DNA from 4 places in the Pseudoalteromonas marina genome. Region 1 is predicted to be linked to each of the others. Evidence: predicted binding sites of a transcription regulator. Region 1 holds the regulator's gene; each other region holds the start of a gene.
What was found. Region 1 encodes sigma-54, which starts transcription at its own class of promoters, with help from an activator protein. Its sites were predicted from a motif close to GTTGGCACGNNNNTNGNNT; they were not measured.
Positions count from the first base shown of each region.

Region 2: the regulator sigma-54 is predicted to act here: its motif matches at 2,910-2,928, upstream of PMAN_RS11880 (DUF1328 family protein).
Region 3: the regulator sigma-54 is predicted to act here: its motif matches at 2,910-2,928, upstream of PMAN_RS02085 (EF-hand domain-containing protein).
Region 4: the regulator sigma-54 is predicted to act here: its motif matches at 4,486-4,504, upstream of fliE (flagellar hook-basal body complex protein FliE).

Region 1 covers NZ_AHCB03000005.1:248,415-256,221, reverse strand. Annotated here, with positions in the region: gene PMAN_RS01215 (calcium/sodium antiporter) at 1-512, shown strand, start outside; gene PMAN_RS01210 (KpsF/GutQ family sugar-phosphate isomerase) at 516-1,487, shown strand; gene kdsC (3-deoxy-manno-octulosonate-8-phosphatase KdsC) at 1,488-2,039, shown strand; gene lptC (LPS export ABC transporter periplasmic protein LptC) at 2,036-2,590, shown strand; gene lptA (lipopolysaccharide transport periplasmic protein LptA) at 2,580-3,116, shown strand; gene lptB (LPS export ABC transporter ATP-binding protein) at 3,113-3,838, shown strand; gene PMAN_RS01185 (RNA polymerase factor sigma-54) at 3,908-5,407, shown strand; gene hpf (ribosome hibernation promoting factor) at 5,434-5,721, shown strand; gene ptsN (PTS IIA-like nitrogen regulatory protein PtsN) at 5,726-6,178, shown strand; gene rapZ (RNase adapter RapZ) at 6,198-7,043, shown strand; gene PMAN_RS01165 (HPr family phosphocarrier protein) at 7,087-7,359, shown strand; gene mgtE (magnesium transporter) at 7,468-7,807, shown strand, end outside.
Region 2 covers NZ_AHCB03000007.1:149,757-157,563, reverse strand. Annotated here, with positions in the region: gene alaS (alanine--tRNA ligase) at 1-297, shown strand, start outside; gene PMAN_RS11900 (aspartate kinase) at 304-1,521, shown strand; gene csrA (carbon storage regulator CsrA) at 1,613-1,804, shown strand; gene PMAN_RS11890 (YcxB family protein) at 1,856-2,323, opposite strand; gene PMAN_RS11885 (hypothetical protein) at 2,454-2,645, opposite strand; gene PMAN_RS11880 (DUF1328 family protein) at 2,697-2,870, opposite strand; gene PMAN_RS11875 (OadG family protein) at 3,383-3,628, shown strand; gene oadA (sodium-extruding oxaloacetate decarboxylase subunit alpha) at 3,640-5,421, shown strand; gene PMAN_RS11865 (sodium ion-translocating decarboxylase subunit beta) at 5,435-6,565, shown strand; gene PMAN_RS11860 (aldo/keto reductase) at 6,705-7,676, shown strand; gene PMAN_RS11855 (hypothetical protein) at 7,689-7,807, shown strand, end outside.
Region 3 covers NZ_AHCB03000005.1:437,520-445,326, reverse strand. Annotated here, with positions in the region: gene PMAN_RS02100 (sigma 54-interacting transcriptional regulator) at 1-677, opposite strand, end outside; gene PMAN_RS02095 (hypothetical protein) at 680-1,195, opposite strand; gene PMAN_RS02090 (HAMP domain-containing sensor histidine kinase) at 1,198-2,655, opposite strand; gene PMAN_RS02085 (EF-hand domain-containing protein) at 2,965-3,198, shown strand; gene PMAN_RS02080 (EF-hand domain-containing protein) at 3,223-3,450, shown strand; gene PMAN_RS02075 (EF-hand domain-containing protein) at 3,631-3,867, shown strand; gene PMAN_RS02070 (calcium-binding protein) at 3,876-4,112, shown strand; gene PMAN_RS02065 (amidohydrolase) at 4,280-5,953, shown strand; gene PMAN_RS02060 (FlgO family outer membrane protein) at 6,071-6,748, shown strand; gene PMAN_RS02055 (YgjV family protein) at 6,801-7,052, opposite strand; gene PMAN_RS02050 (Crp/Fnr family transcriptional regulator) at 7,437-7,807, shown strand, end outside.
Region 4 covers NZ_AHCB03000005.1:641,655-649,461, forward strand. Annotated here, with positions in the region: gene PMAN_RS03025 (sigma-54 dependent transcriptional regulator) at 1-811, shown strand, start outside; gene PMAN_RS03030 (DNA-3-methyladenine glycosylase I) at 1,087-1,680, opposite strand; gene PMAN_RS03035 (sensor histidine kinase) at 1,812-2,924, shown strand; gene PMAN_RS03040 (sigma-54-dependent transcriptional regulator) at 2,921-4,387, shown strand; gene fliE (flagellar hook-basal body complex protein FliE) at 4,545-4,877, shown strand; gene fliF (flagellar basal-body MS-ring/collar protein FliF) at 4,898-6,613, shown strand; gene fliG (flagellar motor switch protein FliG) at 6,606-7,652, shown strand; gene fliH (flagellar assembly protein FliH) at 7,656-7,807, shown strand, end outside.

The sequences.
Region 1 (7,807 bases):
AAACAGACCCATTTGTATCAGAAGCGTGTGATGAAGTACCCAATGACGTACCAACAAAAAAAGCAGTCATTTGGTTAGTTATTGGTATGGTATTACTCCCTGTCAGTGCACATTTTTTAATAGATTCAGCGGTCGATATTGCAAAATATTTTGGCCTAAGCGATTTAGTCATTGGCTTAACAATTATTGCAATAGGTACAAGCTTGCCCGAGCTTGCAGCTTCAATTGCAGGGGTTCTTAAGAATGAAGATGACTTAGCACTGGGTAATATTGTTGGCTCTAATATTTTTAATATTCTTGCCGTGCTGCCTTTCGCAGGCATTATTAACCCTTCTGTTATTGACCCGTCTGTTGCTAACCGCGACATACTTATTATGATTGGTGCCACGGTTGCGCTTATTATCATGTCATTGAACTTTAAAGGTGCTCAGCGCATCAATAGAGTAGAGGGCGGCTTATTATTAATCGCTTTTTTAGGCTACCAAGGGTATATTTTCAGTCAAGTAGGGTAAGTAATGGCAACGCTAAATTTTATTGAACAAGGCCTACGTGTATTAGACATAGAGCGCCAAGCATTGAGTGATATTGCACAATATGTGGATGAAAATTTTCATCAAGCATGTCAGTTAATATACGACTGCCAAGGCCGAACTATTGTTATAGGCATGGGAAAATCGGGTCATATTGGCAATAAAATAGCGGCTACATTAGCAAGTACTGGCAGCCCTGCATTTTTTGTACACCCCGGTGAGGCAAGTCATGGCGACTTAGGTATGATCACTAAAAATGATGTGGTTATGCTAATTTCTAATTCTGGTGAAACAAGCGAAGTCCTCAATATAATTCCCGTTTTGAAACGCCTCGGCGCAAAAATGATAGCCATGACAGGCAACGCTAGTTCAACAATGGCAACGCTTGCAAACGTACATATTTGCATAAAAGTACAAAAAGAAGCCTGTTCGTTAGGCTTAGCCCCTACAGCAAGCACAACAGCAACACTTGCAATGGGCGATGCCATGGCAGTTGCACTCTTAGAAGCCCGCGGCTTTACAGCTGATGACTTTGCGCTATCTCACCCCGGCGGCAGTTTAGGTAAACGTTTACTGCTGACCCTAAAAGATGTCATGCATAGCGGTAAAAACACACCTATTATTAACGTTACGCAAACTATAAAAGATGCACTGATAGAAATGTCGGCAAAAGGCTTAGGCATGACAGCCATAGTTGATTCTCAGCAACAACTTGTAGGGCTCTTTACCGACGGTGATTTACGTCGTATTTTAGAACAACGAATTGATATACATACAACACAAATAGATGTTGTAATGACCAAGTCCTGCACAACGGCAACACAAGATATTTTGGCCGCTGAAGCACTTAATATTATGGAGCAAAAGCGTATTAATGGTTTAATCATCGTTAATGAGCAAAACCACCCTATTGGTGCATTAAATATGCAAGACTTACTAAAAGCAGGAGTATTATAAATGCAATTTGAAGAGCTCTATCAACCATTGAGTGAAGACGCAAAAGCACGTGCAAAAAAAGTAAAGCTACTTATTTGTGATATTGATGGTGTGTTTTCTGATGGTCGCATTTATTTGGGTAACCAAGGCGAAGAGCTCAAAGCATTTAATACAAAAGATGGCTTTGGCATTAAAGCGCTAATTAATAGCGGCTTTGAAGTTGCGGTAATTACAGGACGCCACTCAAAAATAGTACAACAGCGTATGACAAGCCTAACAGTACAACATATATATCAAGGCCAAGAAAATAAATTACTCGCTTACGAAGAACTAAAAACAAAGCTCAATTTAAATGATGAGCAAATTGCCTACATTGGCGATGATGGCCCAGACATGCCAGTGATGGAGTTAGTAGGGTTTGCTGTTGCAGTAAATGACGCCCATCCGCTAATAAAACGTTTAGCGCATTATACAACACAAATGCTAGGTGGCTTTGGTGCAGTGAGAGAACTAACCGACCTGCTAATGCTTGAAAATAACAAACCTTTGACCACAAAAGGGACCAGTTCATGAATGCAGCGCGCATAATATTAAGCGTTTTATTCATCAGCTGTATGGTTTGGCTTTGGTACCCTTATTTCACACAAGTAAATTTACCACAACAAACCGAAGCAGACATAATTGCAAAGCCCGATTACACAGCCATAGAGCTAAAACAAACAGCGTATGACGAAAATGGGAAAATCAGCCATAAAGTAACGGCAGCACGAATGGAGCTATATCAAGAATTAGGGTTTACCTTTTTTGATAAACCTATTTTTACGCTATACAACAACAAGCAAACATGGCGAATTAACGCTAATGAAGCAACATTATACGAAGGCAGACAATTAATATTAGAAGGTAACGTTGTTGCTAGTAATTTAACTGATAACGCAATGATAGATAAAATTAATGCTGATAACATTCAGGTAGATATAAAATTACTAACGATGCAATCAGAGCAGCCTGTCATTGTTACAGGGCCCAATTTAAAAATCACCGGTAAAGGCTTAGAAGCCGATTTAAAAACCGAAGTGATAAAATTAATTAACCATACGCGAACTATTTATTATGACCAATAAACTATCAACACTCTTTATTATTCCAACATTTTTACTTGCATTAGGTACTAATGCCGCTGAACCAACAGCGCCAATTTCTGCAAATCAAATTTCGATTAGTGCGGATAAACAAGAGGGTCAACTAAAAGAAAACGTAGGTATCTTCGAAAAAAATGTTGAAATTATTCATGGCGACAGAAAAATTACCGCAGACCGCCTTGAGGTTCACAAGCGTGATGAGCTAGGCGACAACAAGCAATTGTTAATTGCCACAGGTACGCCTGCATATTTTGAAGAAAAACAAGCCGACGGCACAATAATGAGCGCCAGCGCTAATGAAGTTAGATACGATGTTTCAACGCGTTTTTTAACATTAATTGGAGATGCAGAGATATCTCAAGCTGGGCAAAAAATGAATGCTAAAAGCATTACCTACGATATAGAACAGCAGCTTATTAGCGCCGAAAAAGATGAAAGCTCAACTGACCGTGTACACACTATCTTAGTGCCTGTGGAGCCTAAAAAAATTGACAAAGGCCAACCATGAGCACATTAAAAGCAGAGCTACTAGCCAAAAGCTACAAAGGCCGTGAAGTTGTAAAAAATGTGGGCTTAGAAGTTCAAGCTGGCAGTATTGTAGGCTTGCTTGGGCCAAACGGCGCAGGTAAAACAACAACCTTTTACATGATTGTAGGTTTAGTCCCTAGCGATAAAGGCAAAATATCTATCGACGAGAACGATATTACGCTTTTACCTATGCACAGTCGTGCTAGATTAGGCATTGGCTACTTACCACAAGAGTCGTCTATATTTAGAAAATTAACAGTGTATCAAAACTTAATGGCTATTTTAGAAACTCGAAAGGAGCTCACTAAGCAAGCCAGAGAAGATACATTGAATAATCTATTAGATGAATTTAGCATTCAACACATTCGGGATAGCAAAGGTATGGCATTATCGGGCGGAGAACGTCGCCGAGTAGAGATTGCACGTGCTTTAGCCGCAGATCCAAAGTTTATTTTGCTAGACGAACCATTTGCCGGTGTTGACCCTATCTCAGTATTAGATATTAAAAAAATTATTGAACACCTGAAAAACCGTGGGATTGGCGTATTAATAACAGACCACAATGTAAGAGAAACCCTTGATGTTTGCGAAAAAGCCTACATTGTTTCTCATGGGGAACTGATTGCTTCTGGTACCCCTGAACACGTATTAAATGATAAAACTGTACGCGATGTATATTTAGGCGAGCAATTTAGGCTGTAACATTTACGCCTTATTTATAAGCATCTGCTAGTATTAACTATAACAACTTAAAAGGATTGTTAGAGATACATGAGGCAATCACTACAGCTGCGCATGGGCCAGCAACTTACAATGACACCTCAGTTGCAACAAGCTATTCGCTTGCTGCAATTAAGCACATTGGATCTTCAGCAAGAAATACAAGAAGCGCTCGACAGCAACCCATTACTTGAGGTTGAGGAGCAAGACTATGCCGATGATCTTGCGGGCAAAAATGAGCAAAAAGCAGATAACGATGAAGTTACAGTAACCGTATCTGTAGATGAAGCCCCTAGCGAGTATGAACAAGACAGTGGTGAAGCGCTTGCTAAAGATACCGTAAGTGACGACATGGCAATGGACGTTAGCTGGGATGAGTACATGAGTGCAGCCCCTGCATCATCTTCAGGCCCAATGCCTGAAGATGAGTCTATATATCAGGGCGCATCAACTGAAACGCTTCACGAATATTTAATGTGGCAATTACAATTAACGCCATTTAGCCCTACAGATGAAGCCATTGCTATTGCTATTGTAGAAGCGGTGGATGATTCAGGCATACTGACACTCAGTTGCGAAGAGATTTTAGAGAGCTTTAATCAAGATAATGACGATGACGTTGAGGTTGAACTTGACGAAATAGAAGCTGTATTAAAGCGCATTCAGCTATTTGACCCAGTGGGTATTGCGGCACGTAGCTTACAAGAGTGTTTGTGTATTCAGTTAAATCAATTTGATAAAGGCACGCCTTTTATTGATGAAACAAAAATGATTTTAACCGAGCACATTGATTTGTTAGCTGCTCGTGACTACCGTACATTAATGAAAAAAACGAAGCTCAAAGAAGATGAGCTTAAAGAAGTAATGACACTTATTCATACGCTCAACCCTAAGCCTGCAGACACAATAGTACGAGAAGAGTCTGAGTATGTAATACCTGATGTGTCAGTTAAAAAAATTAAAGGCCGCTGGATTGTAGAGTTAAACCCAGACAGCATGCCAAAAATTCGTGTAAACAGCCAATATGCAGCGATGTCGCGTACAGTTAAATCAAGCGGCGACAGTCAATTTATTCGCTCACATTTACAAGAAGCTAAATGGTTTATAAAAAGCTTAGAAAGTAGAAATGATACACTTTTAAAAGTAACTAACTGTATTGTTAAACAACAACAGGGCTTTTTTGAACACGGGCCAGAAGCCATGAAACCGATGGTTTTAAATGATGTTGCTGAAATGGTAGAAATGCACGAATCAACAATTTCGCGCGTAACCACGCAAAAGTATATGCACACACCGCGTGGAATATTTGAGCTTAAATACTTTTTCTCAAGCCACGTAAGTACCGAAAATGGTGGAGAGTGTTCATCTACTGCAATACGTGCACTTATTAAAAAATTAATCGCAGCAGAAAACTCAGCAAAACCATTGAGTGATAGCAAAATTGCGGATATATTGGCTGAGCAAGGAATTAAAGTAGCGAGACGTACAATCGCAAAATATCGCGAATCTCTGGCTATTCCACCGTCAAATCAGCGAAAGAGCCTGATTTAAGACGCTAAACAAAGAGGGTAATGCTTATGCAACTAAATTTAACTGGTCGTCATGTAGAACTAACTGATTCATTAAGAGACTATATAAATACCAAATTTGCGAAGCTAGAAAGGCACTCTGATCATATTAATAATGTTCATGTCATTCTTGATATAGAAAAATTAAATCAAAAAGCAGAAGCAACTATTCATGTAAGTGGTGCTGAATTATTCGCATCCACTGAACATCAAGATATGTATGCAGCTATTGATTCATTGATTGACAAGCTTGACCGTCAAGTAATTAAACACAAAGAGAAGCTTGCTCGACACTAATATGATGAAATTAAGTTCACTTATATGCCAGGACTGCAGTAAAGCTGCGGTCCTTTTTAATAGTAAAAAAAGAATTTTAGAGTTTATTAGCGAGCTGGCTCACGATAAATTACCGTATTTATCTCAACAGGATATTTTGGGCGCTTTATTAACCCGCGAAAAGCTAGGCAGCACAGGGATAGGAAGAGGTATTGCTATTCCACATGGCCGAATGAGCGGCGCACAAGAACCTTTAGCATTGGTGTTAGTAAGTGAAACACCGATTAATTTTGATGCTATAGACAACCGCCCTGTTGATATTTTTGTTGCACTCATCGTACCTGAAGGCGATAACCAACAGCATTTAAAGACGCTAGCAACGATAGCTGATAAACTAAAAAATAAAGAATTTTGTAAGCAGCTTCGCTGTGCTAAATCGGATGCTGAGTTGTATCAAATTATTGTTGACCAATCGTAACAAATTTAAAGGGTGATTAATGGAGTTGATTATCATAAGTGGCCGTTCTGGTTCTGGTAAGTCGGTTGCTTTACGCGTTGTTGAAGATCTAGGTTATTATTGCGTAGATAACATTCCAGTAAATTTATTACCTTCTTTGGTAAGAAGCGTTTCTGATAACTACGATAAAATTGCCGTTAGTATAGATGTGCGAAATTTACCAAAAGAGCAAGATGAATTTAATCACATCATCGAATACTTACCGGGTTTTACAAAACCAACGCTGTTCTACTTAGACAGTGAAGATCAAACCCTTATTAAACGATTTTCTGAAACCAGACGCTTACACCCTTTATCAATAGATTCACTTCCGCTTGATTTAGCCATAAAAAAAGAAAAAGAACTTCTCGATGTGCTAATTACGCGCGCCGATTACATGATCGATACCAGTGAGCTAAGCGTTCATCAACTTGCTGAATCAATTCGCGAAAAAATATTAGGTAAAAAAGATAAGCAGCTGATTGTTACATTTGAATCTTTTGGTTTTAAACATGGCATTCCTAAAGAAGCAGATTACGTATTTGATGCGCGTTTTTTACCTAACCCGCATTGGGAGCCTGAACTAAAACCACTTAATGGCCTAGACCAACCAGTAAAAGATTATTTGGCTAGCCACAGCATAGTTCAAAAATTTACATGGCAAATACAAACCTTTGTACAAACATGGCTACCACACCTAGAGCGAAATAACAGAAGCTATTTAACTATTGCGATTGGCTGTACTGGCGGGCAACATCGCTCTGTATATTTAGCGCAAACAATTGGCGAAAGCTTTGCAGTTACGCATCCCAATGTAAAAATACGTCACAGAGAACAAGAAAAGTAATTTTACAAAACTAATAACCTGTTCAGCTTTGATAGAGTAATGTATGCGTATAGAAGACACTTTTTTAATACAAAATAAATTAGGACTGCATGCCAGAGCCGCAACTGTATTAGCCCAACTCGCTGTAAAATTTGATGCTTCAATCACCTTATTTCAAGATGATAAAGAAGCTGCTGGTGACAGTGTATTAGCACTAATGCTACTTGAAAGTAGCCAAGGTAAAGAAGTTAAAGTGGTATGTGAAGGGCCTGATGCAGAGCAAGCTTTAAATGCAATTGGAGAACTTATTTCGCAACGATTTAACGAACAAGAGTAACGTTAATTTTTAACATTTAAATAAAATAACTATAATCAAAATAACTGGCTGCTAGGTCGTACTCCCCCACCCATTAGGTAACAGTTACAGTATAAATAAAGGACGCCAATGCCCGAAGCTTTTGAACAAGACTACCCACTACAACAACTAAAACAAGTGACCAAGTCACTTAATAGTGGTCAGTTTGTTCAAGTTAGGCGCATGCTCGCAAAAACAGCGCCATGTGATACTGCGTTATTATTAGAATCATCTCCACACAAAATTCGTCGCTTGCTATGGCAGTTAGTTGATCCTGATGTTCAAGGTGATGTACTCGAAGAATTATCAGAAGACGTGCGCCTGGGTATTATTGCCCAAATGGAGCCTGAGCATATTGCTGCTGCCACTGAAGACATGGGTCACGATGACCTAGGTGAAGTATTACGTAGTTTGCCTGACACCGTTTACC
Region 2 (7,807 bases), on a different contig from region 1:
GTTGAAGGCACTGAGTCTAAAGCGCTTCGTGGTATGGTTGACGACCTTAAAAACAAGATTGGCTCAGGTGTTATTGCCCTCGGTGTTGCCAGCGGTGACAAAGTAAGTCTAATTGCGGGCGTGACTAAAGACTTAACTGGCAAAGTAAAAGCCGGTGAGCTTGTAAACCACATGGCTTCTCAAGTAGGCGGTAAAGGTGGTGGTCGCCCTGACATGGCACAAGCAGGTGGTTCTGAGCCACAAAACCTTGCTGCTGCACTTGATAGCGTTACTGCTTGGTTAACTGAGCGTACTTAAGCCTAAGTGGCGTTAATTGTACAGAAGTATGGCGGCACGTCGGTTGGCTCAATAGAGCGAATAGAAGCGGTCGCCGACCTTGTTGTTAAAACTAGGCAACAAGGTCATCAAGTGGTTGTAGTGCTCTCGGCTATGTCGGGAGAAACCAACCGCTTAATTAACCTTGCCAAACAAATAGATTCCCGTCCTAGTAACCGCGAGCTCGACGTACTAATTAGTACCGGCGAGCAAGTATCGGTTTCGTTATTGGCTATGGCTATTATCAAACGCGGCCATTCAGCCGTTAGCCTATTAGCTGATCAAGTTAATATTCAAACCGATAATATGTTCGGTAAAGCCCGCATTACAGACATTGCAGCTACACGTTTAAAGCATGAACTTGAGCATAACCGTATTGCTATTATTGCCGGATTTCAGGGGCGTGATGTTGAAGGCAATATAACAACCCTTGGCAGAGGCGGTACTGATACGTCGGCTGTAGAAATAGCGGCGGCTATAAAAGCTGATGAATGTCAGATCTATACTGATGTTGACGGCGTATATACTACAGATCCTCGGGTTGAACCTAACGCACGAAGAATGAGCCAAGTGACCTTTGCTGAAATGCTAGAGTTAGCAAGCTTAGGTGCTAAAGTATTGCATATTCGTTCTGTTGAGGCGGCAGGTAAACACAATGTTCCATTAAGGGTGCTTTCGAGCTTTAACCCCGATGAAGGAACATTGATTACGTTTGAGGAAGACGATATGCCAAGTAAAGTTGTTTCGGGTATTGCATTTAATGCTGATGAGTGCTTAATTAAGGTACAGGGTGTGCAAAGCGGCACTCAAAATCTTGTAAAAATATTGAAACTTTTTGCTGATAACGGCATCGAAATAGATATGATTAATCAAGTTAATCATATCTTTGAAAAAATAGACTATGCTTTTACTGTGCACTCGAACGACTACCCGCAAGCACTTGAGTTACTAACCGAGCAAAAGGTGTCTTTAGGTGCTGAAAATATAATCGGGCTAACAACCATTGCAAAAGTATCTGCTGTTGGTATGGGAATGAAATCGCACTGGGGTGTTGCTAGTTTATTTTTTGATGCCTTAGCAAATGAAAATATTAATGTAGTTTTAGTGTCTACATCAGAGATTAAAATTTCAGTTTTAATAGATGAAAAGTACCTCGAACTGGCTGTTCGTGCATTACATAAAGTATTTTTAACGGAAAGTAGATAGATAGTGAGTTTTTACTTACTTTTTAGTCTATTTTTCATTAATATGGATAAGCGGAATCTTATAATTTTTATTGGAACATGGGAGCAAGAGAATGCTAATACTAACTCGCAGAGTAGGTGAAACCCTTATGATCGGTGACGAAGTAACAGTGACCGTTTTAGGAGTTAAAGGAAATCAAGTTCGAATTGGTGTAAATGCACCAAAAGACGTTTCAGTGCATCGTGAAGAGATTTACATGCGTATACAAGCTGAAAAGTCTAACCCTAATCCGGGCAATGCTTAATCAACACGTATACTTAACTAAATAATTTATTTAGCTAAGCCAAAAAGCCACTCATTGAGTGGCTTTTTTGTTTATAAAGTCGAGCATTTCATCTGTGAGTATTTGCTTAGAGATATATTGCATGTTGTTTTTATTTTTTATCAATAAGCCCTGTGGTGTTTCGATTACTTCAGTGATGTCTTGCCAAGCGAGCTGGTAGCTTTTGTAATGGTTTGCCGATTTAATGCCTTCATCATCAAAAGTGAGCGTAACCTCTGAGCCTGATGCTCTGCTAAACATTTGTCTGGTTACCCACCATGGCCTGCGATAATAAAAAGCAACGCATTCGAGTACAGCAACCATGATCAAAAATGTTCCTAAATAATGATCAGCTAAACCGTAAATGCTAAATAAACCAAGCGAAACTAACAGTACCAGTAAAAAATACTTAGGCTGAGCGCGTTTACTGTAAGGAAGTGACTCGTCAAAGCATTCATAAAAGTAGGGTTTATCAAGTGTGTAGGTTGTTGAAAATGACATAGTGCCTTGCTTTAAAAATCGTTTTGTATATTTTAGCAAGTTCGCTTATAAATGAGCAGCATTATAATGCGTGCATTTATTTCGGGCACAAAAAAACGGCCTGGAGGCCGTTTTTTTAATATATTAACTATTAACAGTTAGTTTCTTCAGCGTTTACGCCTTCTTTTACTTCCTCACACGTATCTTCAACAGAGTTTTGTACATCTGTTACTACTTCATCAATACGTTCACCTGCTTCTTCTGCGTTGTTATCTTGGCAACCCATGATGAAAAAACTTGCGAAAAGACCAATTAGTGCTGCTTTTAAAGTTGTAGAGTTCATAATGTAATTCCTTGTAAATAAATAAAATTGTAGTGTTAGTTGAGTATATGCCTACCTGGGCGATTTACCACGCAGCGCACCTGAAACTAACGAAATAACTAAAAGTACTATAAAAATAAAGAATATAATTTTTGCTATACCAGCTGCGGCACCCGCGATGCCACCAAAACCTAACACTGCAGCGATTAAAGCAATAACTAAAAATGTGATTGTCCAGCGTAACATTGTTTTCTCCTTGGTTATCAAATTTGTACACAATAGTTAATGCTAGTTGCGTGCCATGATGTATTTTTGTTTAATATCAGTTGTTTACGTTTTTTCTTTGTGTTTTTGAGTTTGCTTGATTGGTAACTTTTACGTTGGGTTGTGTAACTTATTCACACACAAAAATATATCGCCACCGAAAAGCTATGCTTGGTAAGACCAATTAACAAATTTTATTTTCTCTACATTTTATGAGTCACAGTAGGCTTAGTAGAGTACGCAATAATAGGCTTTGTTTAAACTTTACCTATAGCTTATAGATATAGTGAGTATTTTTTCTGTGTATTATGGGGTGTTGATGAGTAAGGGTTTTTACTGTGGTTAATAAATTTGGTTATATGTTATTTTTATTTTAATTGGTTTTACCAATTTACAATGGCTAGACAAAGGTATTTGTTTTGTTATTATCTAGTGAATAAATATTTAACTAAATCGATTTTTTATTTTTCGATATGGGTTTCAAGGGGAGAAGAATGGATATAGGTGCTGTACTTGCAACTGCTGGTAGCTTAATGCTAACAGGAATGGTTGGGGTGTTTGTCTTTCTTTCAATATTAATTGGCGCAGTTACAATTATGTCTAACTTGGTGGCGCGTTTTAGCCCTGCTGACGTTGCGGCTCCAGTTAAATCACCATCATTTAAATCTCAAGGTGTGCCAAATGAGCATATCGCTGCTATTAGTGCTGCCATTGCTCAGTACAAATCAAATAACAAATAAGGGGCTCACACATGGCTAAATTAAAATTAACAGAATTGGTTCTACGTGACGCTCATCAGTCATTACTTGCCACTCGTATGCGTTTAGACGACATGCTACCGATTGCCAGCAAACTAGATGATGCAGGTTATTGGTCAATTGAGTCGTGGGGCGGAGCAACATTTGATTCGTGTATTCGCTATTTAGGTGAAGATCCATGGGAACGTATTCGTGCGCTAAAAAAAGCGATGCCAAACACTAAACAGCAAATGCTATTACGCGGTCAAAACTTATTAGGCTACCGCCATTATGCTGATGATGTGGTTGAAAAGTTTGTAGAGCGAGCTCATAAAAATGGCGTTGACGTGTTCCGTATTTTTGATGCAATGAATGATGTGCGTAACTTAGAAACTGCGATTAAAGCGGCTGTAAAAGTAGGTGCTCATGCTCAAGGTACTATTTCGTACACGGTAAGCCCTGTTCATACACTTGATATGTGGCTAACTTTAGCTAAGCAACTAGAAGAGCTTGGCTGTCATTCAATTTGTATTAAAGATATGGCGGGTTTATTAAAACCGTACGATGCAGAAGAGCTTATAAAAGCGCTTAAAGAAACGGTGTCTATTCCAATCGCTATGCAGTGCCATGCTACAACAGGTTTAAGCACCGCTACATATCAAAAAGCTATTGATGCCGGTATTGATATGCTTGATACCGCTATTTCATCTATGAGTATGACCTACGGTCATTCAGCAACAGAAACAATTGTAGCGATTGTTGAAGGCACCGCACGCGATACCGAACTCGATTTAAACCAACTTGAAGAAATTGCTGCTTACTTTAGAGATGTACGTAAAAAATACGCTGCATTCGAAGGTAGCCTTAAAGGGGTTGATGGACGAATCTTATTGGCTCAAGTACCTGGTGGCATGTTAACTAACATGGAAAACCAGCTTAAAGAGCAAGGTGCAGCCGATAAGCTTAACGAAGTGTTACTTGAAATACCGCGTGTACGCGAAGATTTAGGCTTTATTCCACTTGTTACGCCAACGTCGCAAATTGTGGGTACGCAGGCTGTGCTTAACGTACTAACCGGTGAGCGTTACAAAACAATCACAAAAGAAACCGCAGGTGTATTAAAAGGTGAGTACGGTTTAACTCCAGCTCCAATGAACAAAGAGCTACAAGAGCGAGTACTTGATGGTAGCGACGTTATTACGTGTCGCCCAGCTGACAATATTGCGCCTGAGCTTGAAACGCTTGAAGCTGAGCTATTAAAAGAAGCGCAAGAACAAGGTTTAACACTCGCTGATGATAAAATTGACGACGTACTTACTTATGCACTGTTCCCGCAGGTTGGTTTGAAGTTTATCAAAAACCGTAACAACCCAGATGCGTTCGAACCAGTCCCTAGCGTAGAAGATAATTCAAGTAAGTCACCAGCTAAGGTGTCAGCCAAAGGTAACAATGTTAAGGCTGAGCAATATAGCGTTAAGGTAGACGGTAAGGTTTACGACGTTGTCGTAGCGCAAGGCGGTGAGCTTAAAGAGGTAACGTTAAAAGATTCTGAGCACTTACCTCAATCTGCTTCAGTGGCTTCGGGTGAAACGTTAAATGCACCTTTAGCAGGTAATATTTTTAAAATAAAAGTAAAAGCCGGCCAAGTTGTAAACGAAGGTGATGTTGTTGTGATTATGGAAGCCATGAAAATGGAGACTGAGGTTCGCGCAATGCATACTGGTACCATTGCTGAAGTGCTTGTGTCTGAGGGTGACTCAGTGACCACGGGCGACGCAATTATTGCGCTGGCTTAAGGAGTAAATGTAAATGGAAGGTCTTTTAAACCTTTGGCAGGCTACTGGCCTTGCTAACTTTACGTTTCCTGGCTTGATAATGATTGCAGTAGGCTGTTTGTTATTGTTTTTAGCGATATCTAAAAACTTTGAGCCACTGCTTTTATTACCAATTGGTTTTGGCGCGATATTAACTAATATTCCGGTTGCTGGACTATCAGACCCTGGTGGGCTTTTGTACTCAGTTTACTATGTGGGTATAGATACCGGTATTTTTCCACTATTAATATTTATGGGGGTTGGTGCACTAACTGACTTTAGTGCGTTAATAGCAAACCCTCGTATGTTATTGCTGGGAGCTGCGGCTCAGTTTGGTATTTTTGCGACCTTATTTGGCGCAATTTTACTTAACTTTATTCCGGGTTTTGAGTTTACTCTTCAAGATGCATCGGCTATTGCTATTATTGGTGGCGCTGACGGCCCAACGGCAATATTTTTAGCCTCAAAATTAGCGCCTGATTTATTAGGTGCCATTGCGGTAGCTGCTTATTCATACATGGCGCTAGTTCCAATTATTCAGCCTCCTATTATGCGTGCACTCACAACACCAGAAGAGCGCCAAATTAAAATGCCTGAGCTACGTAAAGTATCTAAAAAGGAAAAAATTATTTTCCCACTTATGGTGCTTACTGCAACAGCCATGTTTTTACCAGCGGCAATACCGCTAGTAGGTATGTTCTGTTTGGGTAACTTAATGCGTGAGTCGGGTGTTGTAGACCGCTTAAGTAACAGTGCGCAAAACGAAATTATCAATATAACAACTATATTTTTAGGATTGGCGGTTGGCTCTAAGCTCGCTGCAGATGACTTTTTGACAGTAGAGACTATTGGTATTTTAGTGCTGGGTGCGCTTGCTTTTGGTATTGGTACAGCATCAGGTGTGTTTATGGCTAAAGGCTTAAATAAAATATCTAAAACACCTATCAACCCGTTAATTGGTGCCGCTGGTGTGTCAGCCGTTCCTATGGCTGCGCGTGTAGTTAATAAAGTAGGGCTTGAAAATAACCCACATAACTTTTTACTTATGCACGCAATGGGCCCTAATGTGGCGGGCGTTTTAGGCAGTGCTGTTGCTGCAGGTATTTTGTTGGCACTTGTTGGCTAAATTGATTTTAGATTTCAACCAACCATTGAGCGCAGTTTACTGCGCTTTTTTTTGTCCGAAACTTCTGTTCGTTAATGGTTTCTTGTTTTGAGGTTTTTGTTTAAAGTGGTGGCTCTTCGCAATTTTAAGGATAGTCATTATGCTTCACACTCCATTAGCTCACTACTTACCTAATGTTAGTAAACTTGTATTTGGATGTATGGGGTTGGGAGGCGGTTGGAATAAAGACCCGATTACCAGCACGCACCTTAAACAAACCCACGAGTGCATTGATAACGCTATTGAAGGCGGTATTAATTTTTTTGATCACGCAGATATATACACTTTTGGCAAAGCAGAGCAGGTCTTTGGTCAAGCACTCAGTGAGCGACCAGAGCTTAGAGAGCACATATACATTCAGTCTAAATGCGGTATAAAGTTTGCTGATGAAAAAGGGCCTAAGCGATATGACTTTTCAGCCGATTGGATTGAACAGTCTGTAGAAAACTCACTTAAGCGATTAAATACGCAATACCTTGATGTACTCATGTTACATCGCCCAGATCCTTTGATGGAAGTTGATGAAGTTGCACGTGTATTTAGCTGTTTAAAAGAAAGTGGCAAAGTAAAACATTTTGCCGTATCAAACATGCAGCAACACCAAATGAACTTTTTGCAGCATGCTCTTGATATGCCTATTGTAGCTAACCAAATAGAGGCCAGCTTACAAAAGCATCAATTTATAGATGAAGGCTTGTATGCTGGCAATAGCGACGGGAAAGACATTAACTTTACGCCTGGTAATATTGAATATTGCCGCAGCTTTGACATTCAAATACAAAGTTGGGGGAGCTTGTGCCAAGGTTTGTATACCGGCGGTGATTTATCAAATGCGTCGCAAGCCGATATCAACACAAGTATTTTAGTAAATAAACTTGCTGCAATTTATGGTACCTCTGCAGAGGCTATTGTACTTGCATGGCTACTGCGCCACCCAGCGTCGATTCAACCCATTATTGGCACTACTAATGCTAAGCGTATTAAGGCATCGTGTGAGGCTATAAATGTTCATTTAAGCCGAGAGCATTGGTATGCCTTATACGAAAGCGCTAAAGGCTGCGAAGTACCATAAAAAGGCTTTCTAATGAATGTAATTATTATTTTAGTTTGTTTATTTGTAGCATTGGCATTACTGATCCCATTACTTGAAAAATATCAAAGCAAAATGGGGCTGGAAGGGGCAACAAAATACAGCAAGTATAT
Region 3 (7,807 bases), 190 kb from region 1:
CCTTGGTGGTCTTTTACAGCACCAGTAAACGCTCCTTTTTTATGGCCAAATAATTCAGATTCTAAAAGCTCCCCTGGTACAGCACCACAATTTATAGCCACAAAGGGCCCGTTACTTACTTGGCTATGCTGATGAATAGCCTGCGCTAATAACTCCTTACCCGTTCCACTAGCACCCGAAATAAGCACATTAACGTGAGTAGGCCCAAGTAACTTAACTTGTTCAAGCAAGTGCAACATGGCACCACTGCGCGTTACTATATTACTTTTTGATGGGGCTTCATCGGTATTTACACCGTGAATGTCTATTGCATTTGCAAGGCTATCAAATAGCTCGTCTTTATCGACCGGTTTAGTAATGAAGGCAAAAATGCCTTGTTTAGTGGCTTCAACCGCATCGGGAATAGAGCCATGCGCTGTCATCATAATTACTGGTAATGCAGGGTATCGGCTTTGCAGTTGACGATGCAGCGCCATGCCGTCCATTTCATCCATTCGTAAGTCGGTAATTACGGCATCAAACACGTGACTTTTTAAAATTTGTAGCGCTGCTAAGCCACTTTCACAAGTTGTTACTTGATAGCCTTTTGATTCAATACGAATAGCAAGCAACTTTAATAAACTTGCATCGTCATCAACTAATAACACTTTTGCTTTGTGCGGACTATTTGTGGCCATGGTTACTGCTCCTTAGTGTCTTCGCGAAGTAATAGCTGCTGCTCTATATCTGCCAGCGACGACAGGGTTTTCTGCATTTGGTTATTAAGTGCTTGTTGCTCTTTTTGAGCATTTATTTGTAAGGTAATCTGCTGTTTTTGCAGCCATAAATACTGCTTTATATCATCAGGCCAAAAATAGGCTAGGTCGAGTTTGAGTAACTTGGTCATTACTGTATTTGGGTCGGTACTTACTTTTAAGCACATAAATTTAAAAAATGCTTTTAGCTCATTTTCACCTTTAAATGACCGCTTTGTTGGTGGCAATGTAAACCCACCACATTGATTTGCATGAAGCGCTATAACCCGCTCAGTAGAGGGATAAACAGGGGCTAATTTAGGCATTGGCTTGGGGCTAGGAGATACGTTTTTAGTATTTGATGTTTTATTACCGCCCTGCGCTTGCGTGCCATTATTAAGCTCACAACCCGATACAATTAGGCTACCTGCAAGCACACATAAAATAGTGAGTATGCGCATTGTTAATTAACTCCTAAACTTTTACTGATTGGTATTTTTATTAAAAAACGGCAACCGTGTGGTTTATTTTTCTCAACACTTAATGTGCCTTGTAGCTGCTCAACCGTCTCTTTTACTATTGTTAGGCCCAAACCACTGCCTTGTAAGGTAATGCTTTGGTCATGTTTACCTTGATAAAACGCACTAAAAATATGGTTTATTTCGTGCTCTTTAATGCCACAGCCATTATCGGCCACAACCAAACACAGCTGATGTTGCTCGCATTTTAAATTTACAGTCACACCTTGGTTATCATCAGAAAATTTTAAGCTATTTGAAATTAACTGAATTAACATCATTTCTATTAGTTCATTAGGAAGCGCAATAACAGTGCTTGAAACAGAGTTTTGCCACTGAATACGTTGCTTTCGAGCTGTTAGACGATGCTCAAAATGGCCATTAATTTTTTTAATTAAATGATCAATATTAACCTCGCTTGAGCTGTTTATTGTTGATCTAATAGCGTTATAACTCAGTAGGCTGTCTATCATCATGCGAAGGCGCACCATAGATTGAGTTATAAGGGAAAGCACTGCTTTTTGTTCGTCATTAATGGGGCCAACAATTTCATCTGTTAGTAAATCGGTTCCTTCAACCATAGAAGCAAGCGGTGTTTTAAGCTCGTGTGTTACGTGGCGTAAAAACGTATCTTTTTGTTGCTCAAGCATATGCAGCTGAGTTTGTACCCACTGTAGTTTTTCTCCAAGTTCGACTAACTCTGACGAGCCTTTTACCGCTATTTTTTGCTGCCAATCCCCTTGCCCTAGCTTATCAATAACCCTAGTTAATCCCTTTAAGCGCCCACTTATACGCCATAAAAAGCCACCACCAACCAATAAAGTAAGTGGAATAAGTGCCACCAGCCAATTTATAAACGACGTTTGTAGGCTAGCTAGCTCGTTTTGGTTAAGGGTTATTTGCGCTTCGTTTTTATTTTTAAGCCATATTGTTAGCTCTGTCATTAACTCGCTTACAGGTATAAATAGCACTGCATCTTGTTTTTTTTGTTCAACAAGTTGCTGGTTTGCTGTTTGTAAAACATTTAAAAGCTGTGCCCATTGGCGTGTGTAATCTGGGTTTGTATTAATGTGTTTAAGGTCGTTTATGCTTTGTACTGAAGATTGCCATTTATCAACTATGAGGGTGTCGAGCGCTTCACTTTTTAATACCCAGTTTTGTCTTGTTGCGCGCTCTAGGCTGTTAAGGTCTTGCTTTAAACTAGCGAACGATTTAGTAAGCTGATAATTATTACTCACAATTTGTTGAGTGGTTGCTAGCTGCTTATTTAACGCATTTAAAAACACAATGACCACTATAGACAGTGGCAATAACGACAGCAGCATACTTAACGCAAACTGCCCTATTAAATTAGGGCGCCAATTAAGCATTGCATTGTAATGTTTAGTAAACGTTGCAGCCATTGCAGAAAACTCTATCAGTAAATAACTCGTCTATTATTATCAATACCGCCTATACACATGCTGAACCATATTAATATTCATTTTCTATAGTGTTGCTAAATAGCAACATTACAACCTATTGATTTAGTTAACATCATACAAAATACCTCACACTCTGTTGCTGTACTCATACAAAATTACACACATAATGTGTAATTTTTACCTTCCCTTTTAAGTAACAAAACATAAACCATTGAAAATAAACAAAAACAAAACATGGCACCCTTTTTGTTAGTAGGTACGACAAATGAATTTAATAAGGAAATACTCATGACAGCAAAAGCGTTGGTTTTTTCAACATTACTTGCATTAGGTTTAGTTAATACAGACGCACATGCTATGGACGTTGAGGCTACGTTTGATGCGCTAGATAAGGATAATAACGGCTTGTTAAGCGAAGCCGAGGCCCAAATGGATGCTGTGCTTAAGGAAAACTTTGCACAAATAGACACAGACCAAAGTGGGCAACTGTCGCTAAATGAATTTAGTAAATTTATTCAATAATTCAACTTCAAAAGGAATGAAACTATGAAACAACTTATTGCCGCATTTTTATTATTATTTTTAGCTATTAGTGCAACAGTATTGGCCTCCCCTTCGGCTGTGCGATTTGCACACTTAGATACAAACATGGACGGCAGTATCTCGTTTGTTGAAGCTAAGCAGGACAAGGAGCTACTTAGACAGTTTACCGATTTAGACGAAGACAACGACGAGATGATCTCTAAAGCAGAGTTTGAAAACTTTAAGCCGTAACAGGTTAAGTTTTGCTTAAGTTTTTAGCATGTAAAGTGTACTAAAGCATTTGCCATAATCCCTGAGGGAGTGTGTAAAAGGATTTAATGTTGGGAGTTAAATTATGGCAAGTGCTTTATCTTTTCAAGCTTTATACCTCGTTATTAAATACAACCTAATTACCCTTTTGGAAGGACTACCATGAAGATACGTTGCTTTGTAACTACCACGGCATTGCTATTTAGTTTTAATGCCTTTGCACTTGATGTAAAACAACGCTTTGATCACCTTGATACAGATAAAAGCGGTTACCTTACCCATAACGAATTAGAGCGCCAGCCACAGTTACTTAGCACGTTTATAATGTGGGATAAAAATCAAGATAAACAAATTTCATTAATTGAATTTAAAAACTACCTTACTAACAATCTTTACTGAGTATTTTAATGAACCCCATACACTTATTTATTGTGTGCACTCTAACCGTATTTAATGCATCAAGCTTTGCCGCAAGTGACACTATTAACAACCAGTTTAAAAAAATAGACCGAAACAAAGACGGATTTTTAACGCGTTCTGAAGCCTCAATAGACCCCGCCTTGTGGTCTAAGTTTATTAGTTACGACCAAGATAAAGACGGCCGGCTAACACTTAGCGAATACCATTTATATGCCAGTAAGTAGCCCTTACATAAGTAACCTTTCTAACTTTAGGTTTTAGGTAATTAATTTAACAGCTAAGTAACCAGCTTAGCTTTAACTGTCTATTTTACGAGCTTATCGCATCCTGTTGGTATTCTAAAAAAGGGTTTGCTAGTGTTATTGCACTAAAAATAACAAAACAGTGCCCTATGTTACTCAAAAAATTACTTAAACCACTTGTACTTGCCAGCCTTTGTGCGGGCTCTAGCTTTGCCATTGCACAAACCAAAGTTATTTATAATGCTAATGGCTACACCCCGCTTTATAAAGGCAAAATGCAAAAAGGTGAACTTCAGCAATTTAGCACTTTAGTTATAAAAGATGGCAAAGTTGTAAAAGTAGGCGGCGACACACTAAAAGAAAGCTTTCCAGATGCCAAATTAATAAATGCAGAAGGCAACACATTACTGCCCGGCTTAATAGATGCTCACGGCCACGTTATTGGGCTAGGAGATAACTTATCGCAACTTGATGTACGCGGCGCTAAGTCGGTTGATGACGTTACAAATAAACTAAAGCAATTTGCGCAAGGCAAACAAGGTTGGATCATCGGCCGAGGCTGGAACCAAGAGTTATGGCCAGATACACGCTTTCCTACCGCTAAAGATTTAGACAAAGTAGTAAGCGATCGTCCGGTTGTTTTATCTCGTGTTGATAGCCATGCAATTTGGGTTAACTCAAAAGCGCTTGAGCTTGCGGGCATTAACGCCGATACAAAATCGCCAAAAGGCGGTGAAGTGATAAAAGATGAATTTGGTCACCCTACCGGTATTTTTGTTGATAAAGCTGAGTCGTTAATTGTGCAGCACATGCCAGCCCCTTCAAAGCAAGATATTAGCAACTCGCTAGATGCCGCAGGAAAGCACTTATTAAGCTTAGGTATTACTTCTACTCACGACGCTGGCATAGATAAAGCCACATGGGAAGTGTACAAAGAGCGCGGCGATCAAGGTAATTTACCTCTGCGCATTGTGGCAATGCTAAGTGGTGCTAGCCCAGATTTACCAGCGATGTTAAAAGCGGGGCCATATCACGATAACTACGATTTTATGGAAATTCGCAGTGTTAAAGTGTATGCCGATGGTGCATTAGGCTCGCGTGGCGCAGCGCTTATTGAAGATTATGCCGACCGTGCTGGCCATCATGGTTTGATGCTTGAAACCCAAGAAAAACTCGAAGCTTTATTTACGCAAAGCTTTAAAAACGGTTTTACCGCCAACACCCATGCCATTGGTGACAAGGCTAATCGTGTGGTTTTAGACGCCTACGAAAATGTATTTAAAAAAACAGGCGGTATTTTACTGCGCAACCGCATAGAACACGCGCAAATAGTAACACCAGACGATATTCCTCGATTTAAAGCACTAAAAATTATTCCATCAATGCAACCTGTTCACGCTACGTCTGACATGCATATGGCAGAGCAACGCCTAACTGAAAAGCAACTTAGCTTTGCATACGCATGGCAAACATTTTTACAACAAGGTTCAGTGGTTGCTGCGGGTTCTGACTACCCTGTAGAGCTTGCAAACCCGTTTGATGGTTTATATTCAGCAATAACGCGAATGGATCATAACAAACTGCCTGAAAACGGCTGGCGTCCAAGCGAAGTACTAAGCCGCGAAGATGCACTACGTGCATTTACACTAGGCGGTGCTTATGCTGCGCATCAAGAGTTTAAAATAGGGAGCTTAGAGCAAGGTAAATGGGCCGACTTTATTTTGGTGGATAAAGATTACTTTAAAGTACCCGTTGAAGATATATACAAAACCCAGGTGCTACAAACATGGATTGCAGGTATGAAGCGCTATGAAAAACAATAACAATAAAGCATTAGTTTTAAATAGATAAATAAATTAATAAATATCACTAAAGTAATTAAAAAGCGTGTCGATAATCATAAGTACTTATAATTTCTTATTATGTTTCAGGATGAAAGCATGTTATCAAAAAAAGTAACTTTGAGTTTATCGGCACTATTTACTCTTTCACTATCAGCTTGTTCTACCCACCCTATTTATAACGGCCATGCGCCACACAATAACAAGCATCACCACAAATCATATGTTAAATACGAAGAAAACAATTACCCAAGAGTAAGCAATTGGCAATTCCCTGAGAATAACTATCGGCCAGTTAACAGCAGTAAGTTATTAAGTAATTACACTGAGCAATTAGCCATGAAGCTAATTGAAAACATGAACTACATTAATAGTAGTACGCCTATAGCAATTACATCTTTTGTTAACCTTGACGACAACTTGCAAACCACAAATATTTTTGGCAATCACTTAGCTGAAAGTTTTATTTCTGAGTTGCAAGAGTTTGGGCTATCAGTTGTAGACTATAAACATACTGGTGCCGTTCATGTTACACCTATGGGTGATTTTTCATTTAGTCGTAATGGGCAAGAAATTAAAGGCTACCCGCATATTGAATATACACTATCTGGAACCCTTACATATACGAACAGAGGCGTGATTGTTAATGCTCGCATCATAGGTGCAAAATCTAAGGTTGTAGTCTCTTCTGCTAAAGGGTTTATACCTAGCTTTATTGTTGAATCTTTATATCCGACACGCAAAACAGATGGAATAATGTTAGACGCCATTCAATAAAAACAAAAAAGGGTTAACGCAAGTTAACCCTTTTTATTACAAACCATGTCATTTAGCTTTTTGGCTGCTGTGCCTCTGGCTGAACAGCTTTTGGCTGACGGTATAATTTTATAATGTGATACAAGTTAACCAATGCCAGTAACGCGTTGGTAAAAACAACGGGAACAGCACCAATGGCTACACCGTAAGCCGTAAACACAATACATCCTAACATGTTGTACCAACGAAGCTTTACTACATCGGTCATAGTGAGTGATGCAACCAATAAAGCTGACGCAATATAGCCTAAATATTCCCAACTCAATTGTTCTCTCCTAACCTTTGGGTTAGCATTACACTAATGCTAACTTATTACAGTTGTAAGTATTGCAAAGTAATAGCGCTTTGCTTAATTATGAGCGTTATTTAGATTTTGAAAAATAATTGGCTAGTAAGAGAGTAGCTCTCTTATATTAATAATTAAGCGAAGTGACATACGTAAATAAAAAGCTAACTTGCTTAAAAACCTGAAAAAGTTTGCCGGCAAAAAAACCAACAAATTCTTAAATCATTACACGGGAAATGAAGGTAAAATAATACCCATAGCAAAGCTAAAAGTATTAGTAGCAAGTTAGCGTAAATTCTTAATGTGTTAATGCTACCGTCATTAAAACATAATAAATAGGACAAATGTCCGAAGAGCATATTGATGTTTCAATACCATTTTTCTAGTTATCTTGTTGAACAGCTATTAACCTTTGCAGGTAGTAGTTATCAACAATCAAAAAAAGAAGTGCTGATCCATCAAGATCAGCCTTTAAGCAAGCTTGTGCTTGTGCGCAGCGGCACTGTGTCATTTAGTTATGACGTAGGAAACGGACGACGCCTGCTGCTAGGACAACTGGATTGTAATAATACCCTGATAGGTGAAATAGAAGCACTTAACAACAATCCGTGTATTTATACGGTAACGTGTTTTAGTGATGTGACTTACAACCTGATTGAGTTAAGGCATTGGCGTGCATTATTGCTCGAAAAACCAGAGCTAAGTTTATACACAGCACAAACTATTGCGGCTAA
Region 4 (7,807 bases), 390 kb from region 1:
TATTTCTGCGCGTAAAGGCCGTTTTGAGTTGGCGCAAGGCGGTACGCTGTTTTTAGATGAAATTGGTGATATGCCGCTACAAATGCAGGTTAAACTTTTACGCGTATTACAAGAGCGAAGCTATGAGCGTGTAGGTGGCACTAAGGCGATTCAAGCCGATGTACGTGTTATTGCTGCAACACACCGCAACCTCGAAACCATGATTGAAGCAGGCAGCTTTCGTGAAGATTTATATTACCGGTTAAATGTATTCCCTATAGAGAACCCGTCGTTAAGTGAGCGTGCTGATGACATTCCGTTACTACTTAAGGAGTTAATGCGTCGCGTAAACGAGCAAACGGGCACGACAGCTAAATTCACTGAGCGAGCGATCGAAAGCTTAAAAGAGCATGCATGGCCGGGAAATATCCGTGAGCTTGCGAATTTGGTTGAGCGCATGGTTATAATGTTCCCTGAAAAGGTAGTGGACATACCTGATCTACCCAATAAATATCGTTACATTGAGGTAGATGCTTATGAGCCTGAATATCCTGAAGAACTTATGGAAAAAGATGCCTTTAACGATATATTCAGCACTGGGTTTAGTGATTATGACAATGAGCCAGAGCCTGAATTTAACCAAGCTGGCTCAGGCGTATTACCCGAAGAGGGCATTGAGCTTAAAGAGTATTTAGCAGAGCTTGAAATAAGCTTAATTACCCAAGCTTTAGAGCGTTTTGATTACGTTGTTGCGCGCGCCGCAGAAATATTAGGTGTAAGGCGCACAACACTGGTCGAAAAAATGAAAAAGTATAACCTCTCACGAGATTAGCAGTACGAAAATGGTGAAATACTCTTTGTTATTTTTATTCATTTTTGAGCAACTAATTTACGGGCTTTGCCAGTCACGCAAGCAAGCTTGGCGTCTACAAGATAAACGCAAACTTAGACTTTGATGCTAGACGCTGAGCTTACTTGCGTGAAAAGCGTAGCTTTTAATTACTTAAACACATATCTGAAAAATGAGGGTAAATGAGTGAATATAATTAAATTTTACGTTACTTCTCAAAAGCGCAGCGCCTCTTAACCTCTTTGTGAGCAAATTACTTACCCATTAAACGCCTGTATAATTTCTTCTTTTCTAAAGCAGTCATTACTATGATCGTTAACCATACCGCAGGCCTGCATATGAGCGTATACCGTGGTAGGGCCTAAAAATTTAAAGCCGCGCTTTTTTAAATCCTTCGCGAAGGCTGTTGATTCTTTGGTGATTGCAGGCGTCTCTTCGGTATAATTTAAACTGCTTACGATCGGTTTGTTATCAACAAACCGCCATTGATACGCGCTAAAACTGCCAAATTCTTTTTGAATGTTTATAAATTGCTTGGCATTATTTATTGTGGCGTTAATTTTTAAACGGTTTCGTACGATATTTTCATCAAGCATTAAACGCTCAACATCGTATTGGGTAAACAACGCGACTTTATTTACAGCAAAATTAGCAAATGCATTTTTATACCCTTGTCGTTTTTTTAAAATGGTATACCAACTTAAGCCTGCCTGAGCCGACTCTAGCGTTATAAATTCAAACAGTGTTTGGTCATCGTAAACAGGGACGCCCCATTCTAAATCGTGATATAAAACGTAATCGGGTTTGGTGGCGTCTAACCAAGCACATCGGCATTTTATTTGATCACTCATACATATTCCTTTTTATGCGCGTCATTTTTATGTCGCGCTATTATTATTGTAAGTTAATGAAAATAATATAAATAAATTTTGGTATACATTGTGCATTAAGCTCTATATCTATACAAATTCGAGATTTGATTATGGCCCTTGCGAGCGTGCTTAAACCACAGTTTATTTCTGCAAATCAGTATAACCCATGTTTACTTCAAGAGGAGTACATAGGTGAGTTAAGCGATCTGCGTCAGCAAGCAAGTTGGCTTTCACATTTAGTTGATACCATGCCCGCAGGTGTGGTTGTGCTTGATGGTAAAGGAATGATTGCAAAGGCCAACCAAATAGCCATTGATATGTTAGGCGAACCTTTAGAAGGTGAAAAGTGGTTTAGCGTTATTCAACGCTCTTTTAGACCGCATCAAGACGATGGTCATGAAGTATCGCTAAAAGATGGCCGTTTAATTAAGCTTGATATAACAGCGTTAGCGCCCGAGCCGGGCCAGCTAATTTTAATGACCGATTTGAGTGAAACACGCCGTTTACAAAAGCGAGTTGCTCATATGCAGCGCCTAAGTGCTTTGGGTAAAATGGTGGCGTCGCTTGCACATCAGGTTCGAACCCCACTTTCAGCGGCCATGCTTTATGCTGCTAATTTGGGCTCTAAGCGTTTACCCGAGGCATCTCGCGATAATTTTCAAAGCAAGTTAATGTCACGCTTAAAAGATTTAGAAACTCAAGTAAACGATATGCTACTTTTTGCCAAAAGTGGCGACCAACAAGTTGTTGAGCAAGTGTCTATGCAGCAGTTACTCAGTGAGGTAAAAGCGGGTGCTGATGCTATGGTGACACTAAATGACAGTCATTTAGCTGTTAACCTCCCAGAGCCAGATATTCAAATAACAGGCAATAAATCAGCCATAGCCAGCGCAATTCAAAATTTAATCCATAACAGTATTCAAGTCATTGGTGCTGGCGCTGAAGTAAAATTAAGTGCTGCGACTGACGAGCAAAATCCAGATTTTGTTCGTATCAGCGTATCCGATAACGGTCCAGGTATTGATTTAACTCAAGCAGAAAAAATATTTGAACCCTTTTATACCACTAAAAGCCAAGGCACAGGGTTAGGGCTTGCTGTTGTGAGTTCGGTTGCAAACGCTCATCAGGGGCGTGTTGACGTGACTAATAATAAAGGCGGTGGAGCATGCTTTAGTTTGTTTTTACCTATTCGCACCGCATCTAAATTAGAGGAATCATTATGAGTAACACTATTTTAGTTGTCGAAGATGATGCAGGGCTTCGCGAAGCCTTAATTGACACACTCGAAATGTCGGGGATTGAATGTATTGCGGCTAATTGTGCAGAGCAAGCCATGTTATTGCTGAAAAAAGAGCAATTTTCGCTGGTGGTGAGTGATGTACAAATGGGCACTATGAGTGGGCTTGATTTACTACGCAGTATTAAGCTTAACCACCCTGAATTGCCTGTTTTAATGATGACGGCGTACGCTACCATTGACGATGCTGTTGAAGCGATGCGCTTGGGCGCTATTGATTACATGGCAAAGCCGTTTGCACCTGAAGTTTTACTCAATATGGTAAGTCGATACTTACCTGAAAAAGCAAAAGAGACCGACGGACCCATTGTTGCCGACCCAAGCAGTATTCAACTTTTAGAGTTAGCAAGTAAAGTTGCACGCTCTGATGCGAGCGTTATGGTGCTAGGCCCAAGTGGTTCAGGTAAGGAAGTGCTTGCACGGTATATTCATGATAAATCGAACCGATGCGATGCGCCGTTTGTTGCGATTAACTGTGCAGCAATTCCTGAAAATATGCTTGAAGCAACCTTATTTGGGTATGAAAAAGGCGCGTTTACAGGCGCAATTCAAGCGTGTCCTGGTAAGTTTGAGCAAGCGCAAGGCGGTACTATATTGCTCGACGAAATAACAGAAATGGATTTAGGGCTGCAAGCTAAACTACTTCGTGTGTTGCAAGAGCGCGAAGTAGAGCGCTTAGGTGGAAGAAAAACAATCCAGTTAGATGTACGTATACTTGCAACAAGTAACCGCGATTTGAAAGAAGCGGTTACCGAAAACCAATTTAGAGAAGATTTATATTACAGGCTTAATGTGTTTCCTTTGATGTGGCGACCACTTTGTCAGCGACCTGGAGATATCCTTGTATTGGCTAAGCATTTAATTGAGCGTCACTTAAACAAAAGTAAAGAGCCTATGGCTTATCTTGATAGTGCCGCAGAGAAAAAATTACTTGCTCATTCATGGCCTGGTAATGTGCGTGAGCTTGATAACGTAATACAACGTGCTTTAATACTTAGGACTGGGGATACTCTAAACGAGCATGCTATTTTCATTGAAAACATAGCGGCGACAGATTTTGTAATGGAGCCTGCATCTGTCAGCGCGCAAAATACTAGTCAGCAGCAAGTAAGTGCTACTAATAGAGATATTGACCAAGGCGCTATGAGTTCAGCTTATTATGACGAACAGTCATCTCCTGCCGAGCCAACAAAACAAGACTTATTGGCTGTTGATACGGGAAGTTATAAGGATGAGCTAAAAGATAAAGAGCATCGCATTATTTTAGAAACGTTAGCAAGATGCCAAGGTAAGCGAAAAGATGTCGCTGAAACGCTAGGTATAAGCCCTCGGACTTTACGTTACAAACTAGCGCAGATGCGCGATTTAGGTATTTCACTCCCCGCATAACATCATTTTTAGCCCTAAATTTACCCTTTGAATTTAGGGCTGTCAAAACTCTGACTTGACAAATTCCTTCCAACTCATTGAAATTATTAATTTAATTTTTTGGCATGCTTTGTGCTTTATTCATGTTAAGAGTTAACTGCATTGTCAGAGAAAAATTATGAAAATTCAAAACAGCGCTGTATTTCAAGAAATGCAATCAATGGCTTTAGAGGCTGGCCGTAATAATCAAATCGAAAGACTGCCAGTAAAAACACAAGCCTCATCAACCGCTCAATTTGGCGATATGCTATCGGATGCAATTAATACTGTGCACGGTTTGCAGCAAGACGCTAAACAAAAAGTAGTGGCGGTAGAAACAGGCGACAGAAGCGTGTCTTTGGCTGAAGCAATGATTGCTTCTCAAAAGTCGTCAGTTGCATTTGAAGCGACAGTGCAGGTTCGTAATAAACTTGTCGAAGCTTACAAAGAAATCATGAACATGCCTGTTTAACTAGGTAGTGGAGAATTATTGTGGCGCAATCTAATCAATCAACCGATCTGGCTCTTGCTACTGGTGAAATGGACCATAGCGATAGCGACGATCAACAAGAACAGAAATCAGGCTACTTAAGTTCGCTAAATGGCGTTGATTTATTGCGCCAAGTAACTTTAGTTATTGCTTTAGGCATTTGTTTGGCGATTGCTATATTTATTATTATTTGGGCGCGTCAGCCAGATATGCGCCCGCTTGGTAAAATGCAGACAGAAGAGCTTATTGAAACGCTCGACTTTTTAGATGCACAAAAAATTGAATACCAAGTAGATGGAAATGTAGTGCTCGTCCCTGAAACTGAGTATCAAAATATTAAACTTTTAATGACTCGCGAAGGGCTAGAGCAAGGCCCTACATCGGGTTCAGATATTATTATGCAAGACATGGGGTTTGGTGTAAGTCAGCGTTTAGAGCGTGAACGCTTAAAGCATGGCCGAGAACAACAGTTAGCGCGCACAATTGAAGAGCTCAATAATATTACGCGTGCACGTGTATTGCTTGCCATTCCAAAAGAAAATGTATTTGCGCGCAGAGAGAAAAAGCCTTCAGCAACTGTTGTACTTACTCTTAAGCGTGGGCGTTCGCTAGATAGCGAAGAGGTCGACTCAGTGGTTGATATGGTTGCATCGGCTGTACAAGGTTTAGAGCCGGCTCGTGTAACAGTAACGGATCAAAATGGTCGCTTACTAAATTCAGGCTCGCAAACATCGCTTGCTGCACGTTCACGCAAAGAGTACGACATAGAGCGTAAGCGTGAACAAGAATATCTTGAAAAAATAGACAGTATTTTAATACCTGTTGTAGGGCTTGCAAACTACACCGCACAAGTTGATTTAAGTATGGACTTTAGTGCTGTTGAGGAGACGCAAAAACGCTACAACCCAGATTTACCAGCAGTAAGAAGCGAAACAACATTCGAAGAAAATAATATAGGTGGTTTAGCGGTAGGTATACCTGGTGCACTGACGAATCAGCCTCCAGTAAACTCTAATATCCCTGAAGTAGCAGGACAAGGTGGCGCAGGTAGTGCAACTTCACCATCAAGAACGCATAAAGAAGCGACGCGTAACTATGAGTTAGATACAACTATCTCACATAAGCGCCAGCAAACAGGTGTGATACGCAGAATAAGCGTGTCGGTGGCCGTTGACTACATTCCAAAAGTAGGTGAAAACGGTGAAACCACAATGACACCGCGTTCAGTGGAAGAACTGTCAAATATTCGTCGTTTATTACAAGGTGGCGTTGGTTTTGACATGCAGCGTGGTGATGCACTTGAAGTGGTAACGGTTCCGTTTGTTCGCGAAGCAACTGATTTTGACATTAGCGTGCCGCTTTGGGAGCAGGATTGGTTTATGAAAATAATCCGCTTGGTACTGGGTGCATTAGTTATTATTGTACTCATAATGGCGGTAGTTAAACCGATGCTTAAACGTTTAATTTACCCAGACGATACACTTGAAGAGTATGACGAAGATGCGTTAAGTGCAGGCGTAGACATTGGCGATAGCACGTTGGATATGCTAAACAAAGACTTTGATTCTGCTTCAATTGGTTTCTCAAGCGATGGTACACTGCAATTACCAGATTTACATGGCGACGAAGACTTACTTAAAGCAATTCGTGCCCTTGTAGCCAATGAACCAGAACTATCATCACAAGTAGTGAAAGCGTGGTTAACAGAAGATGACTGATCAAGATCAAGAACAAAAACAACTTCCAGCAGCGTTTGATGTTGATAAGCTAGACGGTGTAGATAAAGCCGCTATTTTATTACTGAGCTTATCAGAGGAAGATGCAGCCCAAATACTTAAGCACTTGGAGCCTAAACAAGTTCAAAAAGTCGGCATGGCAATGGCTGCGTTAGACGACCTGTCACAGGCTAAAATAAGTGCGGTTCACAACTTGTTTATTGAGCAAATTCAAAGCTTCAGTACTATAGGTTTTCAGTCAGAAGACTTTATTAAAAAGGCGCTTACTGCTGCATTGGGTGAAGATAAAGCGGCCAGCCTTATTGACCAAATTGTTATGGGGTCTGGGGCTAAAGGCCTTGATTCTCTCAAATGGATGGACTCTAAGCAGGTGGCGAATATTATTCGTAATGAACACCCCCAAATACAAACGATTGTATTGTCTTACTTAGAGCCTGAGCAGTCCGCAGAAATTATTGCGCAGTTCCCAGAGAAAGTACGTCTTGATTTAACCATGCGAATTGCCAACCTTGAAGAAGTGCAACCAGCCGCACTACAAGAACTTAACGAAATTATGGAAAAACAATTTGCCGGACAAGCAGGGGCACAAGCTGCGAAAATGGGTGGCTTAAAAGCCGCGGCAGACATTATGAACTACCTAGATACAAACGTTGAAGGGCAGCTAATGGATTCTATTCGTGAACATGACGAAGAGATGTCTCAGCAAATTCAGGATCTTATGTTTGTATTTGAAAACTTAATGGATGTGGATGACCGTGGTATTCAAGCCATTCTACGAGAAGTACAACAAGATGTATTAATGAAAGCAATCAAAGGTGCAGACGACGGTCTGAAAGACAAAATACTGGGCAATATGTCTAAGCGTGCTGCCGATATGCTGGCTGATGATTTAGAAGCAATGGCGCCTGTACGTATTAGTGAAGTTGAAGCTGCCCAAAAAGAAATTCTATCAACGGCACGTCGTTTATCTGATTCGGGTGAAATTCAGTTAGGCGGTGGTGGTGGTGAGGAGTTCTTGTAAACCATGAGTAAACTCAAAGGGCGTCCACTTCGAGCTGAAGAAGCTGATGAATTATTAAAGCATTGGGCTATTCCCGATGTAGCACCTAACGAAAAAAGCTTTGGTAATCGTTCTACAGCGTATGGCACCCCATTGGGCGAGCTTTATAAAAAAGA